DNA from 2 places in the Natronincola ferrireducens genome. Region 2 is predicted to be linked to the other one. Evidence: a T-box and tRNA genes for the amino acid it is inferred to sense, from the RefSeq annotation. Region 2 holds a T-box; the other holds one or more tRNA genes.

Region 1 (10,156 bases), on a different contig from region 2:
GGAAAGCCTTTGTAACAAATTTAAGTCCAGGATTTACAGAGGTACTCATTATATGTCACCATCCTTTATTTAATCTCCAATTAAGTACAATTACAATTAAGCTTTATCAATAAAAGTCTTTTCAAATATAGTTTTCTTCATATAGCCACAATAATATAAGAGTAAATAATAGGCATATACAATTGTAAAAATGATGCATAATATAAAGAAAATATTTAAGCATCAATAAATATACACTAAAAGTATAATATGTAAAAAATTACATAAAATTATATATAAAAAATAGGCTTGTATATGTTGACAAATTTATTTAAAAGTGTATAATAGAATATGTCGTTAAATTAAGTGTAACAGTTGTGAAGGGTTAAAATAGCTGGCAATAATTTATTTTAAAATCCTACTTGACAACATAGCACAATTATTATTATAATATGCTTATCGCTTAAATTAACCTTCCAGAGTAGCTCAATGGTGGAGCACCCGGCTGTTAACCGGTAGGTTGGAGGTTCGAGTCCTCTCTCTGGAGCCAGCAACAGTGCCGAAGTGGCGGAACTGGCAGACGCACAGGACTTAAAATCCTGCGGTCCTTCAAGATCGTACCGGTTCGATTCCGGTCTTCGGCACCATATGTATGCGGGTGTAGTTCAGTGGTAGAACTTCAGCCTTCCAAGCTGACCGCGAGGGTTCGATTCCCTTCACCCGCTCCACTAATTTAATAATATAAGACCCATTAGCTCAGTCGGTAGAGCACCTGACTTTTAATCAGGGTGTCCCGCGTTCGAGTCGCGGATGGGTCACCACTTATGGAGAGGTGTCCGAGCGGTTTAAGGAGCTGGTCTTGAAAACCAGTGACTCCGAAAGGGGCCGTGGGTTCGAATCCCACCCTCTCCGCCATAAAATTAATTTTTATGCTATTAGGAGAAGTACTCAAGTAGGCTGAAGAGGACGGTTTGCTAAACCGTTAGGTCGTGTAAGCGGCGCGCGGGTTCGAATCCCGCCTTCTCCGCCATCATCCGGGTGTAGCGCAGTTTGGTAGCGCACATGGTTTGGGACCATGGGGTCGGGAGTTCGAATCTCTCCACCCGGACCATTTAACTTAATAAACACCTTATTTTATAAATAAGGGCCTTTAGCTCAGTTGGTCAGAGCGTCCGGCTCATAACCGGCAGGTCCGGGGTTCGAGTCCCTGAAGGCCCACCATATTTCATCTTAGATTCCACCATGATAAAATAAACTGAATAGGGGTGTAGTTCAGTTGGTAGAACGTCGGTCTCCAAAACCGAATGTCGTGGGTTCAAATCCTGTCGCCCCTGCCATCATCCGGGTGTAGCGCAGTTTGGTAGCGCACATGGTTTGGGACCATGGGGTCGGGAGTTCGAATCTCTCCACCCGGACCATTTAAAAATTCATAAGGGCTCATAGCTCAGCTGGTTAGAGCGCACGCCTGATAAGCGTGAGGTCGGTGGTTCGAGTCCACTTGAGCCCACCAATTTGCCCAGATAGCTCAGTCGGTAGAGCAGGGGACTGAAAATCCCCGTGTCGGTGGTTCGATTCCGCCTCTGGGCACCAATTCCATAAAACTAGTACACATGTACTAGTTTTTAAATTTTTGTAGATATATTTAAATAGAATGGAGTTAGATATATTATATAGGTATTATATCTATAGCTTTAATAGGGAATTTGATATAATACCTATATATATTGCTAGTAAAGAGGTGAGTTATGGATAGTATATTTAATAAATTGAATGAAGAGCAAATAGAAGCAGTACAACACTACGAAGGCCCCTGTATGGTTTATGCCGGTCCTGGATCAGGAAAAACAACGGTTATTGCCTATAGAATTGTCCACTTAATTCAGCATCATAAGGTAAATCCAAATAATATTCTAGTGATTACCTTTACTAAAGCTGCTGCAGAAGAAATGAAGATGAGATTTCAGCAGATGATAACAACTATCCCTAAAAAGGATGGTAATGTGAATTTTGGGACCTTTCATTCGATTTTTTTTAGAATTATAAAAAGCTATTATCCTTATAGGTTAGAAAATGTATTAAATGAGGGAGAACGATATCTAGTTGGTAAGAATATAATAAAAACTTTACAATTAGACAATTATGAGGATGAAGAATTTGTAAAAGATGTATTATTAGATATATCCCTGTATAAAAATCAACTCCTAGAGGACAATGAATTTCAACCTCAATCTATTGGCCTAAAGGATTTTCAAAGAGTACTTACAGCCTATGAAAATTATAAAAAAGACTGTAAAAAAATTGATTTTGACGATATGCTAACAGAATGCTATTCATTGTTATACAATAACCCTGCAATCCTACAAAAACTAAGAAAATCCTTTACCTATATCTTGATAGATGAGTTTCAAGATATAAATAGTATTCAATTTGCAATTATTCAGCTTCTTACTAAGCCAAGCAATAACCTATTTGTGGTGGGAGATGATGACCAATCCATATATAGTTTCAGAGGCGCTAAACCTCGATTTATATTAGATTTTGACAAGATATACCCCGACACTAAAAAAGTCATACTAAATAGAAACTATCGTTCACAAGAAAAGATTATCGATACCGCCAACAGCTTAATAGAAAACAACATCTATCGTGTAAAAAAGAATATCCTTCCCATGCTAGAACCGGGAGTGGATATAAATTATATTACCCCTAAAGATAAAGAGGAAGAAAATGAAAGGGTTACCGATATTATTCATCAACTAATTAAGATGGGATACAACTATGAAGAAATTGCTATTATCTATAGAACCAATATAACAGCAACTTCAATAATTGATACCTTATTGGACCATAATATTCCGTATATTACTAGAGATCATGTATATAATCTATACGATCATTGGGTAGCAAAGGATATAATTAGCTACCTGATTGCTGCCCATAACACAGTAGATAAAGAGGCTGTAAGACGTATTATCAATAAACCAACAAGATACATAACTAGAAAAGCTCTGTCACAAGTCATGGATCATCATAAAGATTTAATTACATCTTTAAAATTGAAAGGAGATCTAAAGACTTATCAAAAGAAGTATCTTGAGAATTTAGAGTTGGACTTAAAACGGATAAGAGGGTTTAGCACCTACGAGGCTTTTAGTTATATACGAGAGGTAGTAGGCTATGACCAATATATAGAAGACTATTGTAGGGATAAAAGTATTGGAGGGGCTAAGCTATTTGAAATATTAGATGAACTAGAAGACATAACAAAAAAACGTTCTAACCCCCAACAATTCCTTCAACATGTGATAGACTTTAAAAACACTTTTAAAGTAAAAGAGGATGATAAAACAAATCAAAATAAAGTTCAACTGTTGACGATGCATGGAGCCAAAGGATTAGAGTTTAGAGCTGTAATCATTGTATCTGTTTTAGAGGATGTTATTCCCCATACCAAAAGCCTTGAAGATAATCATCTTATTGAAGAAGAAAGACGATTGTTTTATGTTGGGATGACAAGGGCTAAGGAATTATTGTATATTAGCTCTCCTTTGTATAAAAAAGATAAAAAGCTTCAGCCATCAAGATTTGTAGAAGAGATGAAAAAAAATTGTCCTAGAATAACAAAGTATAAAAAATTCCATAAGATTATTATTAAACACTTAAATGAGAGAATGTAAGAGATTAACATGATATAAAATTCAATAAACGGTTATAAAGTATAATGTCTAAAGAGGCTGTTAATATGGACTTATGGATTGATAGGAAGCTAATAATCCATAAGTCCATATTAAGTATGATTTACTATTAACTAGAAGATGTATCATAATCCTGTAGAATAACTTCAGCAATCTTATACTTATTCATTTTTCTAACGATAGTAGGTTGACTAACGCCTAGGACTTTAGCAACTTCTCTAGTGGTTTTATATTTTGTCACTGCTTTGTGAATAATTTGCTTTTCTATTTCTTCAATAGTATCTTTAAGATTTTTTGTTGCAGAGGAAATTTTAATATCAGATGAATTCTCACTTTCATTTATAATATAATTAGGTAAGTTTTGGGGGGATATATTATCCTGTTGTGTAGTAATAATTACTCGTTCAATAATATTTTCTAATTCCCTAACATTTCCAGGCCATGTATACTTCATTAAAATAGCTACAGTACTAGAGTCTAATCGTTTTGACATATTAAATTTTTTATTATATTTCCGTAAAAAATGTCTTATTAATGGAAAAATATCCTCAGGTCTTTCCCTGAGGGAGGGTATATGTATAGGAACAACATTTAAACGATAAAAAAGATCCTCTCTAAACTTTTTTTCGTTTACCATGCTTTGCAAATCCTTATTAGTAGCAGCTATAATTCGTGCATCAATTGGAATCGATGTTAATCCACCAACCCGTTGTATTTCTTTATCTTGGATGACCTGCAATATTTTGACTTGAAGACTTAAAGGCAATTCCCCAATCTCATCTAAAAAGATTGTACCCCTATGGGCTAATTCAAATAAACCTTTTTTTCCTTGTTTTTTAGAACCAGTAAAGGCACCATATTCATATCCAAATAGCTCTGATTCCAACAATAATTCTGGAATAGCACCGCAATTAACTTTGATGAGAGAATGATCCTTTCGAGAACCTGATTCATGAATAAATTTAGCGATTTCTCCCTTTCCTACGCCAGATTCTCCAGTAATTAGTACAGTAGAGTCTACTTGTGCTAATCTTTTGGCCAATTGTAATATATCCTTCATTATTTGGCTTTCTATAATAAAATTATTTATCACAATTTGTTGTTTTTCCCGTAGCTCTTCTAATTGATTTTGGATATCCTCTAATTCATTTTTTAAAACAATAAGCTCTGTAATGTCCCTGGAAGTACTAATAATTTTATAAATATTACCCTCTTGATCTAAAATAGGATTACCAGTAATTAGTATCTTTTTACCCTTTTTATTACTATGAAGGATAGAAATCTGTTCTTTCTTTTTAAGGACTTCTTTAACTACAGAATGAGAAAAGATACCCATTTTTTCTAATACTTCAACATTTTTTCCTATTAATTCCTCTCTTTGTATTTCGTATAGCTGTTCACAGGCTTTGTTTGCCCATAATGTATTACCGTGCTTATCATCAATAGTAATAGCATCTTGAATAGAATCCAATATGGAATCAAAATCTTCAAAATGATTACTAGGGATAATCCCATGAATTTCATCACAATGGTATAAAAAACCGCCATAGATAGGATTATTTTTGTTTTTTTCTAGAATAAAAACATTTCCCATAAATTTTTTTTCAGGCTCCAAAGAAATTACTTCAAAAACATTTAAATCGATGGACTTAAGAATAACCGATAGTATAGTACTATTACTAATTTCTAAAAAGTCATGTTGAAGCTTTAGAGCCTTTTTGTTTGAATAATAGAGTTCTCCCTGAGCATTAAAGATTATAATACCTATAGGTAATAAATCTAATAATGGTTCTATATGTTTAATAATATACGCCTCCCTTTGTTAATAAAAGATGTTGGTTTGCTAAACGGCGATAGCATATAAAACAAATATGTTTAAATTTTCTATAAATTTCAAAAAAATCCTTCTTTTATGTTAATAAAATAAGAAATACTTTATTAACACATAGGTTAATAAAGTATTTTAAATAGCAGTGACTAGATATCAGGGAAATAAAGCTATTGATACTGACTATACTCAATGATTTCCTTTAGAGCAGTTAAATCAGTAGTTATACTTAAGGCTAACATTAACTTAATTCGGGCTTTTTGGCCTGGCAAATCCCCTCCTAAAATAACTCCTAAATTCCTTAGTTGTCGTCCACCACCGTCATAACCATAGGTATCTAAAACACGACCTGTAGGACATCTAGAAACCATCATAACAGCAACATTATGATTTATAGCATACTTTATACCCTCTATCATTTTAGGTGGGACATTACCTCTTCCTAGGGCTTCGATGACGATACCTTTAGCCCCTGAATCGATACAGTATTTTAGTAATCGAGAGTCCATACCCGCAACGCACTTAATTAAATCTACATTTAACTCAATAGATTTGGCAGGGATATGTTGTCTATCAATTATCTCTCTATGAAAAATAACTTTATCGTTATCCACTATGCCGAGGGCACCAAACTCTAAGGATTTAAAAGTATCTAAGCTTAATGTGTTTGTTTTGGTAACTTCGCTGGCTGCATTAACTCCATTATTCATTACAACTAAAACACCTTTATTCATTGCATGGGGGGAGATAGCAGTACACACTGCTGCTGCTAAATTACTTGGTCCATCATAACCAAGTTCGGAACTGTTTCGCATTGCACCAGCAACTACAATAGGTTTGGAACATTTGATTGTTAAATCTAATAAATAAGCAGTTTCTTCAAGGGTATCAGTTCCGTGGGTAATAATAACACCGGCTATATCTGGTCTATGTATTGTTTTAACAACAAGGCTTTGTAGTTCCATCATCATAGTAGGATCAATATGGGGACCTGGTAGCTTTGAAAAATTAATAGCTTCAATTTCAGCAAATTTGTCTATGTTGGTTACTAGAGACATGATTTCTTCATTAGAGAGGGAAGGAATTGCTGCACCAACTCTGGGATCTACAGACATTGAAATAGTGCCACCAGTAAAAATAATAGCAACTTTTGGTTTACTCATAAATAACCTCCTAATAAAAATGATATACTTAACTATATATTAACAAATTAATTTATTCATTTCAAAGAAATAGATATAAACTTAGGTTGTGAAAATACAGGAAAATAGAGAACTTCTATTTAGATTGTGGTAAGATTTATTATTTCTTATACATAGACTCTGTTAAACGCTACTGTTGATTTTCACATTCTATGAATTTTTAAATTCTGTCATCCTGAGGGGAACCGAACAATCTAAGATTCTTTGCTATGCTGAGAGCGACAATCCCTCAATATGTTGTCATAGTTTTATTTATACAATATCAACATCTATCTTTAACATGGCCTATACATAAAAAAAGTCCGGGTAAAAAAACCCGGATGAAATAAAAATATAGTTTGTTTAAAAGGGGTATTGGGAATAGAGATTATATTTACGAGGTTATCAGGGGGATAACCACATATAGATTATAACAAATTTCGACAAAACACGCAACGTTTTGTCGAAAATCATCGAAAAATATTTAGGAATTACTTTTTGTTTAAATAAATTTCTTAAGTATTTGGATGAACTATCGATATAGTATATAATATAGAAAGATATAAAATGAGACTTAATTCATAAGGAGATAATCAAAAACTTTAATTTTATGTTAGTCGCTTAGTTTGTTTATCTATAAGGAGAGGAAGTCTTAGCAGTACAAGTACACCAAAGGATAAAATAAAAAAAGGTGGGATGGAAATGAATGAACGTATAAAAATAGTAATAAATAATTTGGAGAAGAGAAAAATTCCTGCTAAGTATTTTAGCACTAGAGAAGAAGCTGAGAAAGAAATACTTAGAGAAACCAAAAATTTTAAAAATATAGGTATCGGTGGTTCTATGACAATTATGGAAATGAAGCTTCATGAAACCTTAGCCAATAAAGACAAAAATGTATATTGGCATTGGCTTGTAGAACCAGAAGAAAGAGATGAAACCAGAAGACAAGCAGCCAATGCAGATGTTTATTTAACTAGTACCAATGCTTTAACGGAAAATGGAGAGTTAGTGAATATAGATGGTATGGGAAATAGAGTCAGTGGTATGTATTATGGTCCTAAAAAAGTAATTGTCCTATGTGGAGTTAACAAAATATGCCATGATTTAGTTAGTGCTATGGATAGAATAAAGAAAGAAGCCTGTCCTCCCAATGCCAAACGATTAGGTTTGAAAACTCCCTGTAGTATTACAGGAAGCTGTAATGATTGTTTAAGTGAAGAAAGAATGTGTAATGTAACAGTAATTATCAATCATAAGCCTATGGCTGTAGATTTAAAGGTATATATTATTGGAGAATCCTTAGGATACTAAAAGCTGTCACAGTATTCATTTGTTATATAAAGGATAGTAGGTTTCATGATAGTTTAAGATAATCTTTTCCTTTCCTAAATGGTGGTGTATGCCTCAAATAGATTAGGAAACACTAACATTAGTGGAGTTAAACTTTACAAATAAATATTATTTATATATTATAGTAGCTGTAATAAAATGAAACCTAATTCGGAGTAAATTTTGATCCCACTGAATTGTAGTGGAGTTTACTTTGAGGATGTAGTGCTTGATCTCTGGATTAAATAAGGAGAAGGCCCAAAGCTATGATTTGGAGGCAGTCGTTTAGTTTATTCACCAAAAACAGGGGTCCTAGCAATACACCAAAGCATAAAATAGTGAGGGTGTTGAATTATGGAAATTTATTTAGACAATGCTGCCACTACTAAGCCTGCAGATGAGGTGGTAGAGGCTATGTTAAAATCTCTTAAAGAGATGTATGGGAACCCATCTTCTTTACATAGAAAAGGTGTAGAAATAGAAAGAGAAATAAAAAAAGCTAGAAAATCGGTAGCAAAAGCTTTAGGGTGTAGCGAAAAGGAAGTGATTTTCACTTCAGGAGGAACAGAGGCTAACAACTTAGCCATCAGAGGGTTAATCAAGGCTAATAAAAGAAATGGCAATCATCTTATTACATCAAAGATAGAACACAAATCTGTTTTAGCACTTTACAATGAATTAGAAGACGAAGGATATAGGGTAACGTACTTAGATGTGGATGAAAATGGTTTCATTTCTCTTGAAGAAATAGAAAGGGTGATTTCTTCAGATACAGTTTTAGTCAGTATTATGCATGTGAATAATGAAATTGGCAGTATACAACCTATTAATGAAGTGGGCAAAATCATAAAGAAAAAGAATCCCAAAGCTTTATTCCATGTTGATGGTGTACAGTCCTTTGGAAAAATTAAATTTGCCCTCAGAGATTTATCTGTGGATAGTTTCTCCATAAGTGGACATAAATTTCATGGACCTAAGGGGATTGGAGCCCTCTACATAAAAAACAATGTAAAGATAAAACCCTTCTTAATTGGTGGGGGACAAGAGGCTTCATTAAGAAGTGGAACTGAAAATGTTCCTGGTATACTAGGATTAGGTAAAGCTGTAGAGTTGATGATAGAAAACCAAGAAAAAAATATACATAAAATAAAGCATGTTAAAAGTTATCTGCTAAAGTTAATGGAACAAGAGCTAGAGGATATTTCTATTACCAGTAAAGAAAATGAGGAATATGCTCCTCATATTATCAATGTTTCCTTACTGGGGATTAGAAGTGAAATTATGCTCCATAGCTTAGAGGGAGATGGTATATATGTATCTTCAGGATCTGCCTGTTCAGCTAAGAAAAGAGGCTATAGTCATGTTCTAGAGGCTATGGGCATGAAGGAAGCTTATATAGATAGTGCTATAAGAATTAGTTTAAGCTACACCAATACAGAAGAAGAAATAGCTTATGCAGTAGACAAAATAAAAAAACACTTAACTAGTTTAAGGAAAATTATTAAGAGGTGAGAAATCATTGGATAAGGTAATTATTATCCGGTATGGAGAAATCATACTAAAAGGATTAAACAAAAGATTTTTTGAAGACAAACTTGTAAAGCATATTCGACAAGCCCTAAAAGATTTGGGAAATTTGAAGGTCTATAAGGAACACAGTAGAATTTATGTTGATGTAGAAGAGTATAATGAAAATGAAATTATTGACAGGGTAAAGAGGGTTTTTGGTGTTGTTTCAATAAGTCCTGCTAAAAGATTTCCCATGGATATGGATATAATGAAAAGGGTAGCCCTAGAAGAAATGAAGCTAAGAATGGAAGACGGAGATATAAAAACCTTTAAAGTGGAGAGCAAAAGAGGAGATAAAAACTTTCCTATGAAGTCCCCAGAACTTAGTAGAGAAATAGGAGGATTTATTCTAAGTAATGTTGACCAATTGGCAGTAGATGTACATAACCCAGATGTTAGCATTCATATAGAGGTAAGAAATTGGGGCTTTGTCTTTAGCAAAAAAATAGAGGGTTTTGGAGGTCTGCCTTTAGGAACCAATGGGAAGGCACTGTTATTGCTTTCAGGTGGAATTGATAGTCCCGTAGCTGGATGGCTTGTAGGGAAGCGTGGTGTGGAAATCGAAGCTATTC
Region 2 (10,156 bases):
ATTGTATGGGTGTCTATACAAAATTCATGACACATACCATTCTATTAGGACTGCCAAATTTAACATTAGTTAAATCATACTAAAACCTGAAAGGGTTTCTATGGATTTGTGTAGAATTATATAATTACACATAGATGTATAAAGTGACACAAGGGAATCAAGAGGGTAGATGCATTTAGTATTTATCCTTTTGGGATTTGGCTCAACCCTATGCCTCATAAATAGCTTCTAGAGGCTCTGAAACTGTTGTAGGAGTTTAGGCGGGATGGATGGTGTAGCCTCTCTGAATAGATATAGCTTTATTCCAGCTGCTTACAGGGAAGGATTATATTTGCATCGTAGAAATTGGGGTAAATAGTGGTAAGTGCCAATGAATGGCATGTATAAGAAGGGTTTAAGAGATTCATTTTTCAATATGTTAGTATGGGATAAGATGAAATATACAAACAAAATATTATTAATTAAATGAGGGGTTGGTATTGTGGAGCAAGGCATTGTAGAATTTAGCTGGACTCTAGCTTTTCAACTATTAAACATTGCAATATGGATTGGAATTATTTATCTTATTTTTAGTTTGGCTGTTAAATTACCTAAACGAATTAAAAAAATTGAAGAAAAAATCGAAAGAATAGAAAGCATGATAGAAAAAATTTACAAAAACTAAATTACATGACTGAACATTATCTTTGTTAAGATTTAATAGGAGAACTTCATGTAATAGAGGAGAAATAAACATGTATTGGTTCAATGATAATAAATTTATATCTAAATGGGTTGTAGAGAGAGAAAAGGGATTGATTAAGTATGTGTTAGGACAAACAATTCCTCTTTTTGTTGTATCTATGATTAGTGCTACTTTTTTCTCAGCATTAAGACGCCCAGATAATATAAAATAACTCTTTATTTATAATGCTGTACTGATTATAGTTATCACTATAGTCAATGTGTCAAACTGGTTTAGCAATGAAAAACGACTTAGGGAATTAACAGGCAACAGTCAACAATAATTCTTTATCTTAATGTATTGAAATTGATTTAGAAGAAAAGTGGCTTCAATAATTATACATTAGATGAAAAATATGAAGTAAATATTTTATAGCCTATAGCGTATCTGATGAAAAATGTGTAGCAAGGGTTATTTATATAATTGAAAGGGGTGACTGAATGAAAAAAATATCAATAATAATTTTAGCAGTTTGTCTTGCTTTTACTCTGGGTGCTTGCAATCATGGCGGGATAAAACAAAGTGAAAAGTATGCCATGAATGCTTCCTATTCTTATGGTGGAGATTCAAATAAAACAGAAATTTCTTACAGTATCATCATTAGCGGAGCAAAAAAAGATATTGAAAACATTGATGCCTATGAAGTTTTAATCAATATGGATTATTTAGATCTGATGTTAGAAAACGGACCACATAGTAGTGAAAGAGGGCTTGAGAAAACACCTTATTTTAAAATCGTTGGCAACTTTACTTTTAATACAAGTGGGAAAAGTAAAGAAGAAATAGATGAAATGAAGTTACTAGAAGGTGTTGAAATCATCGATAAAGATAGAAATAAAGTGACTTTCAAGTTTAACGATTAGTAATGTTATTAGCAGTGTCTAATTTTTCATATATAATACAATCTTTTAAGTTAGTCATTAGTGAACAAAAGGAATTAATTGGTGGATTTAGAGGGCTTTCGTTAACCGGACAGCAGATAACAATATGTTTGCACAAGGGTGCTGGAAGCTAAGCTCCACTATGGGGTATTCATTTAGGGTCCAGTTCGAAGACGTCGCAAATGCTGGAACGTTAGATGACAAACTAATGCAAAAATTAACTGCAAAATATAGGATTTAATGTTTTTTATTTATAAAATACAAGGTATAATATAAATAAGAAATTATTTGAAGGTGATAATAATGAAATTAATTAGAGTGATTAATGATCATAAAAAACAAATTAATAGTATTGCAGATAAATATGGAGTAGTTTCTATTAAGGTATTTGGTTCTGTTGCAAGAGGGGAAGAAAAATCAGATAGTGATATTGATTTGCTTGTTAAACTTGAAGAAGGACGCTCTCTATTTGATTTAATTGGTTTTAAAAATGACTTAGAATATCTATTAAAAAGAAAAGTAGATGTTGTTACAGAGGAATCTTTACATTGGACTTTAAAGGATCAGGTAAGCAATGAGGTTGTTGAAATATGAAAAGTGATAAGATTTACTTAATTCATATAATGGAATGCATTGAAAACATAGAGGAGTATACAGAAGAAGGAAAAGAAAAATTCATTAAATCGCAATTAATTCAAGATGCTGTTATAAGAAATCTAGAGATTATCGGAGAAGCTACAAAGAAAATTTCAAAAGATACAAGAAATAGTTATTCAGAACTACCTTGGAGAGAAATGGCAGGATTAAGAGATGTATTGATACATGATTATTTTGGTGTTGACATAAAAATTGTATGGAATGTTGTAGAGAAAGAGTTGCCCAAAGTAAAAAGAAGTGTAAAGGTTATATTAGCAGATTATATATAGTTCATCATCTAACAGAGGCTTTCCATCATCCTACTAAAAGCGTGTAGGACAACGGAAAGCCTCGAAACGTTATATGCCATTCCTGCTGAAAAGTAGTGGTAATAGGTAAAAGGAAGATGTTAGAGATAGTCATATCAGATGGATTATGTGCAATAAAAAATCGTAGGGAAGGGTCTTGACCCTTCCGTTATGAATGAATCTATTACAACAGCGGAACGGTCAAGACCGTTCCCTACACATGTATGGGATATTGCAATGACGTCTTTTCTTTTCTATGCGACATAAAATATTTGAAAAAAAAGGGCTACATACTAGAAAATAGTAATATAGCCCTTTTTCTTTTATTTTCTAAAATATCAACATTCATCACTAACAAAGCCTATTTCTTAAATAATGACTTGTGAAAAACAATATTAAATTTAAAAAAGATAATTGTCTTCTATTATCCATAGCAACTCTCCCAATAAAATATTTTGAAAATCCATTATTATTAATCAATTCTACATTATGTGGATTTCTCCTTTAGGTCTTATCTAAATACACCACTACCATTTATGAATTGTACTTAAAAGATTTTTATAGGAAAATTTGGTTACACTAAAAACTATATTGATATTTTAATTGTAATTAAAGGAGGCTATCAGACTTGGAAAACAAAAAGATAAATCTTCTTATGTTTAGTGGGGAATATGATAAGGCATTGGCGGCCCTTATTCTGGCCAATGCTGCTAGAGAAATAGAGGTGGAAGTTACTATGTTCTTCGCTTTTTGGGGGTTATTTTTGCTCCGGGATCCAAATAAAATGACCTTAGAGGATAAAACCACCTATGAAAAAATGTTTAGCTTGATGACACCTAAGGGCCCCAATGAATTACCCCTCTCTAAAATGAATTTCAGTGGGTTGGGTAAAGAAATGCTATTGGAAATGATGAAGGATGATGAAGCACCTCCACTGATAGATTTTTTAAATGGTGCCGTTAAAAAAGGTGTTCGTTTCTACGGCTGTAAGCTATCTATGGAAATCATGGGATTAAAAAAGGAAGAATTAATTCCAGAGCTAGAGGTAATGGATGCCAAAGCCTACTTAAAGGACGCATTGACATCAGATATACAGCTGTTTATTTAAGGGACTAATATCAAACCTTTGATCTGATGTCAGTCCCTGATACAACGTAAAGAATCCCAATAAAAAGATGGTAGAAGCCATCTTTTTATTGGGATTAAAATTGTAGGTTATTGTTCTATATTTTTAAATCTAACGGCTACATAGTCCCTCATGAGGTACTCTCCATCCTTAGCGCTATATTCTCCTACCTCTATTCTTCCTTCCTTTGTCTTAGGAAGAGGATAACGAATTTCTTCTTGGAAACTTCCCCATTCTGGTCCTCCTGCATCTGCCTGTAGATGTTCTTCATGAATGATTTCATCTTCAGCATCTAAAATTCTTACAATAAAACTACCTTCAAAGGCTATAATTCTACCCTGTATTTCCACCGGATTATTAATTTCTTCATTTTCCTCCGGCAATTCCAGCTCAGCAAAAACTAAGGTATGCTCCATGGGGAAGGCTTCGTCGTCTATTGTTCTAACTTCAAATTCTACAGCCATATCTGTATGAACCTGCAAAATTACCGATGGATAGGACAAGACTTGGGTAACTATATCATCCTCATCGGGAATTCTAGTATCTACTACAATGATCCTCGGATATTCTTCATGAAGGTAATCCACGATAGAGATGCCATAGCCACCTGTAGGTTTTTCCCCTGCATTGATTTTTACATAGGTGGCATCAGGATGTTGATAAACGTAACCTCCTCTTTCATCACCAAATTGTTGAAACCACTCTCTAATTGTGTCTGGAAGAGTATCTTCTTCCACAATTCTCATCCTATCCTGTAGCTCTACGTTTATATCCCCATGAAAATTCCCATTCTCCTCCATACCTCCATTGGGTTCATCCTGTGGTGGTGGTGGATCTGGTACTGGTTCTACCCTGCAACCCATCATAACAAATATCAATACAAGGATAATTATGTAAACAAAAATTTTTTTCATGATAAAACCTCCTTTTCCTATTAAAATACCCACTTTTTCTAGAGTTATGAATAAAAAATCTCCAGTCAATAACTGGAGATTTTTAGAGATTTTTAGAGATTTTTATACTTCTACCTTTTCAACTTTAATACCTGTTTCATGATCATTTAAATTTTGCTTTTCAAAGCTATTATCCTGAACTCTATCGATGGCTAAGGCTAGGGTTTCCTGCATAATATAATCTCCATATAGTTCTACTGCCTTAGCAATTTCATCGTCTCCATCAAAGTAAATATTGATATTGTCGATTACTTCATAGTTGTTATTCTTTCTCATTTGCTGTACCTTAGATACAAATTCACGGGCAAAGCCTTCATTAATTAATTCTTCACTTAGGGTTGTATCTAGGATTACAAAAAGATTGCTTGCCATTTCTACTGTAAAGCCTTCCTTGGCAATAATATTGATCATAACATAATCCTTACCTACTTCAAAGGCTTCGCCATCAAGGTTTAGGGTTACTTTTTCCCCTGCCTCTAGCTTTGGTACCACCTCCGAAGCATCTACTTCCGTTAAAGCCTTTCCAAAGACCTTTATCTTGCTTCCTAACTCTGGTCCTGCTACCCTAAAGTTTGGCTTTAAGCTAAAGTCCATAAAATCCTTGAGATTCTTTTCAAAATGAACTTCCTTTACATTTAGCTCCTCTTGAATTAGAGGAACTAAGTCAGAAATTAAAGGTTCATATTTTCCATCTACTAAAATCTTTTGTAAAGGTTGACGTACCTTGATTTTAGATTGAGCCCTTGCAGCTCTACCTAATCCTACTAAATCCCTTACTAAATCCATTTTTTCCTCTACAGCCTTGTCAATTAAACCTCCATCTGTTTCAGGATAGTCTGCAAGATGAACAGATAAACCATTGGTTAAATTCTGATACATTTCATCAGCCAAGAAGGGTGAGAAGGGCGCAACTAACTTAGATACCCCTACAAGAATTTCATAGGTTGTATTGTATACTGCCTTCTTATCATCTGTTAATTCAGTTGCCCAAAAACGTCTTCTAGCCCTTCTAATATACCAGTTAGACAAATCTTCATTAACAAATTCTTGAATTTTTCTAACAGCTTTTGTTAGATCAAAGACGTCCATGTCCTTTCTAACTTCTTCAATCAAGCTATTATATTTTGATAGTATCCATCTATCTAATTCGGGTCTATCTTTGTAATCAATGAAGAAATCTTTAGGATTAATTTCATCGGTATTAGCATAAAGGGTGAAGAAGGCATAAACATTTTCTATAGTTGTGAAAAATTTACTTTGTACTTCTTTTAATCCCTCAATGTCAAACCTAGTAGGTGTCCATGCTGGAGATACATGTAGTAGATACCACCTAAGGGCATCAGCCCCATACTTATCAAATAGCTCAAAGGGATCTACAGTATTTCCTTTAGACTTTGACATCTTTTGTCCATTTTTATCTAAAATTAAATCATTTACCAGTACATTTTTATAGGGGGATACTCCCATAACAAAGGTAGAGATAGCTAATAAGGAATAGAACCACCCTCTTGTTTGATCGATACCTTCACAGATAAAATCAGCTGGGAAAAGTCTATCAAAGCCTTCTTTATTCTCGAAGGGGTAGTGATGTTGTGCAAATGGCATGGCACCACTGTCAAACCAACAATCAATAACCTCTGTAACCCTTGTCATAATACCATCACAATCACTACACTTTAACTGAATGTCATCTACATAGGGTCTATGGAGTTCTACTGTTTCATCAATATTTTGTACAGCTTTTTCAACTAACTCTTTTCTAGAGCCTACTGAAGTTGTGTGGCCGCATTCACAACGCCAAATATTTAAAGGTGTTCCCCAATAACGATTTCTAGAAATAGCCCAATCATTTAAGTTATCTAACCAGTTGCCAAAACGCTTTTCTCCTACATAGTCTGGATACCAGTTAACAGAATTGTTATTGGCAATCAACTGATCCTTTAGCTTGGTCATCTCAATATACCAGCTTGGTTTTCCATAATATAATAATGGTGTAGAACAACGCCAGCAGTGGGGATAATTGTGATCCATTTTTTCTTTTTTAAATAATTTACCCTCACCATGGAGCCATTTAATAATGTCGATATCGGCATCGATTACAAACTGACCTTCCCAAGGTGTTGTAGTATATTTCCCTTCTTCACTTACTGGTTGGAATACCGGTAGATCATATCTTCTTCCTATTTGATAGTCGTCTTCACCAAAGGCAGGAGCGATATGAACAACCCCAGTACCATCCTCTGTTGTTACATAGTCGGCAACCGTAACAAAGAAGGCTTTTTTATCGGCTTCTAAAAAAGGCATTAATTGTTCATACTCTACATATTCTAAATCCTGCCCCTTCATTTCCTCTAAAATTTCGTACTCTTCCCCAACTACTCGCCCAACCAAATTCTTTGCCAAAATATATACCTTATCATTGTGTCGCACCTTGACATAGGTAACTTCAGGATGTACAGCTAAGGCAACGTTGGAGGCTAATGTCCATGGTGTTGTCGTCCACACTAAGAAATATTCATCGGCATCTTTTCGCTTCATTGGTACAATAACGGTGTTGGATTTGATTTCCTTATAGCCTTGGGAAACCTCATGGGATGCTAATCCAGTTCCACATCTAGGACAATAGGGCAGAATTTTATGTCCTTCATAAATATATCCTTCCTTAAAGAACTTATCTAAAATCCACCATACGGACTCGATATAATTATTGTCTAAAGTAATATAAGGGTTATCTAGGTCAATGGAGTAGCCCATTCTCCTAGTCATTTCCCTCCATTGCTTTTCATAGGAGAAAACAGACTCCCTACACTTTGTGTTAAAGGCTGCAATACCATAATTCTCAATTTCTAATTTGCTAGAAAGCTTTAATTGCTTTTCTACCTCAATCTCAACTGGAAGACCATGGGTGTCCCATCCAGCCTTTCTTTTAACTTGTTCCCCCAGCATCGTATGGTATCTACATACGGAGTCCTTTAGTGTTCTCGATATAACGTGATGAATTCCCGGTCTACCATTGGCTGTAGGAGGGCCTTCAAAAAACACAAAAGACTTTGCTCCTTCACGGTTTTCGATACTTTTTTCTAGGATATTGTTTTGCTCCCATAGTTCTGCTACAGCTTTTTCCCGCTGAGCTACAGGGCCATTAGATAGCGTTTTAAATCCCTTCATGTTTCCTCATCCTTTCTAAGTAATTGAATTATGCTAACTATTCTTCTAACATCTTTAAAAATTATGCCAAAAACTATAAAAAGTCCCTAAAATACATTAGGGACGAATAAACCGCGGTACCACCCTGGTTACAAGATCAATAGATATCTTGTCACTTCAGCACATGATAACGTATGTCTACGGAAGATCCTACTAGATGTTCAGACCTTCTGCTCCAAGGTGATCTTCGTAAAAAAATCCGTAATAATCTCCCAGCCAAGGATTATCTCTCTAAAAACGGTTTCCTTTCACTACTGTCCTCTTCATAGCATTTAATATAATCTTCAGAATAGGTGTAATTTAAAAACTTTTTATAAACCTTCAAAATATATTATATAATTACTTCTAGCTAAAAGTCAAGTAATTTGGATTACTGAAGAATCATATAGCATTTATTAGAATTTTGACAGGTTTTGGAGAAATTATACATAGGTAAACAAATCCTTACCTTTTCAATTTTCTATTAATGGTTGAAGGATCAATATTTAAGTTTTTTGCTGCTTTTTTTAATGAACCATACTTTTTAATGGCATTTCTAATGTAGCTCTTTTCAAATTCATAAGTTGCCTCTTTTAATGACATGTCACTACACTGCAGATCCTTTCCTATCTCTGTATGGGATAAATTTTCTTTTGAAAAATGATTATTGAAAATGTACTCTGGTAATAATTCCTCCGTAAGTTCATCTTCGGGGGCAATAACCACCATTCTCTCCACAAGATTTTTTAATTCCCTAACATTTCCCGGCCAATTATAATAAAGTAGTTTATTCAATGTGATAGGAGCAAAAAACTTATTCATAGCATATTTTTTATTAAAATCCTCTAGAAACTTGAGGCATAATGGTATGATTTCATCTCTACGTTCCCTTAAGGGAAAGATGTGTATAGGAACTACATTTAAACGATAGTATAAATCATCTCTAAAAGAACCCTTCTCTACCATCTGTTTTAGATCTTTATTTGATGCCGCTATTATACGGCTATTGATAGGAATTGGCTTTTCTCCTCCAATTCGATAAATCTTTTTTTCCTCCAAAGCTTTTAATAGCTTTACTTGTAATTCCAAAGACAATTCAGAGACCTCATCCAATAGTAGGGTTCCTTTACTTGCTAATTCAAACATCCCCATTTTTCCCTGTTTATTAGCCCCCGTAAAGGCTCCCTTTTCATATCCAAAAAGCTCTGATTCAATTAAATTCTCTGGGATGGCCCCACAATTTATTTCTATATAATTTTCTTTAGCCCGTAGACTATTTTTATGAATAAAGTCTGCCAGCTGTCCCTTTCCTACACCAGTTTCTCCACTTAACAAAACAGTAGTATCTACCTTCGCCACCCTCATTGCCATCTCCATAACTTTAAGCATATTAGAGTCTTTTATAATAATTTCTGGAGTATTTACTAATTTGTTCTTTATATGCTGAAGCTCAGTTAAATATCTTTCATTTAGTGCCTTTGTATCTATTAATTCATTTTTAAGATTAACTAAATTGGAAATATCTCTTACATTGGTAACAACATAGGTTATGTCGCCATTACTGGAAAAAACCGGTGTGCTGGTGACAAGGATTTCTTTATCTCGTCTTATTACCTGCCTTATGGTAATAGGCTTGCGATTTTCAATGGCCAATATAGAGCTGGATTGATTTAAAACTCCATTTTTTTCTAAATCCTTCATGTTTTTTCCTAAAACCTCTGACGCCTTAATTCCAGTAATTCTTTCGTAGGCTCCATTAACAATAAGGGTGTTGGCTTCACCATCCGTCACATAAATACCATCGTAGGAGGAATTAATGATGGCCTCCAATGTATAGGTTAGCTCTTTATATTTGCTTATTTCTTCAACCGCTGCCTCATATTTAGAAATGTCCTGTAGAATATATGCTCTTCTCTTTATGTTTTCTTCATCTATAATTGACAGAGTGCTGGCTACTAATATTCTATTGTTATAATGTATTTTATGGAATCCTTCTATATCAAGATTTTGCAATTTACTTAAATCATCTTTTTTTAAAATTTCATTTGATTTTTCATTTCTTTTTCCCTGAATACCTAATATTTCCCTGGCTTTTTTGTTCATATACAATATATCATCACTGTTTTCTACGATAACAACACCATTAATAGAATTATTCAAAACCTGCTTCATTATTTTATAGTTTATTTCCATAAGAGCCCTCCTCCTCCCCTTTGAAGAGATACCTACCTTGTTGTGTATCTATGATTTAAATTATAATTCTCTTTAGGAGATTTGTACACAGGTTACTTTTCTATGGATCTAAACTAATTTCATACCTGTAACCCTTAATGTATTTTGAG

What was found. The T-box of region 2 lies ahead of ileS (isoleucine--tRNA ligase). A T-box ahead of a tRNA ligase gene usually reads a tRNA of that ligase, here a tRNA-Ile.
Region 1: it encodes a tRNA-Ile, which carries the amino acid that the T-box ahead of ileS (isoleucine--tRNA ligase) is inferred to sense. The anticodon was not compared.

Annotation. Positions count from the first base shown of each region.
Region 1 is NZ_FNFP01000002.1:532,083-542,238, reverse strand. Features, by position in the region: gene BLS22_RS08250 (hypothetical protein) at 1-49, opposite strand, end outside; tRNA gene BLS22_RS08245 (tRNA-Asn) at 455-529, shown strand; tRNA gene BLS22_RS08240 (tRNA-Leu) at 538-626, shown strand; tRNA gene BLS22_RS08235 (tRNA-Gly) at 634-707, shown strand; tRNA gene BLS22_RS08230 (tRNA-Lys) at 725-800, shown strand; tRNA gene BLS22_RS08225 (tRNA-Ser) at 806-894, shown strand; tRNA gene BLS22_RS08220 (tRNA-Ser) at 918-1,009, shown strand; tRNA gene BLS22_RS08215 (tRNA-Pro) at 1,014-1,090, shown strand; tRNA gene BLS22_RS08210 (tRNA-Ile) at 1,124-1,200, shown strand; tRNA gene BLS22_RS08205 (tRNA-Trp) at 1,241-1,316, shown strand; tRNA gene BLS22_RS08200 (tRNA-Pro) at 1,321-1,397, shown strand; tRNA gene BLS22_RS08195 (tRNA-Ile) at 1,413-1,489, shown strand; tRNA gene BLS22_RS08190 (tRNA-Phe) at 1,494-1,569, shown strand; gene BLS22_RS08185 (ATP-dependent helicase) at 1,725-3,656, shown strand; gene BLS22_RS08180 (sigma-54 interaction domain-containing protein) at 3,784-5,268, opposite strand; gene BLS22_RS08175 (asparaginase) at 5,673-6,665, opposite strand; gene BLS22_RS08170 (lactate utilization protein) at 7,386-7,997, shown strand; gene BLS22_RS08165 (cysteine desulfurase family protein) at 8,370-9,527, shown strand; gene thiI (tRNA uracil 4-sulfurtransferase ThiI) at 9,535-10,156, shown strand, end outside.
Region 2 is NZ_FNFP01000001.1:516,319-526,474, reverse strand. Features, by position in the region: partial or broken gene BLS22_RS02395 (IS1595 family transposase) at 1-2, shown strand, start outside; gene BLS22_RS02390 (hypothetical protein) at 482-664, shown strand; gene BLS22_RS14965 (hypothetical protein) at 735-896, shown strand; gene BLS22_RS02385 (hypothetical protein) at 1,165-1,587, shown strand; gene BLS22_RS02380 (nucleotidyltransferase family protein) at 1,909-2,199, shown strand; gene BLS22_RS02375 (HepT-like ribonuclease domain-containing protein) at 2,196-2,531, shown strand; gene BLS22_RS02370 (DsrE/DsrF/DrsH-like family protein) at 3,178-3,657, shown strand; gene BLS22_RS02365 (Gmad2 immunoglobulin-like domain-containing protein) at 3,765-4,589, opposite strand; gene ileS (isoleucine--tRNA ligase) at 4,692-7,796, opposite strand; T-box leader at 7,892-8,111, opposite strand; gene BLS22_RS02355 (sigma-54 interaction domain-containing protein) at 8,280-10,007, opposite strand; gene BLS22_RS02350 (tryptophan transporter) at 10,116-10,156, opposite strand, start outside.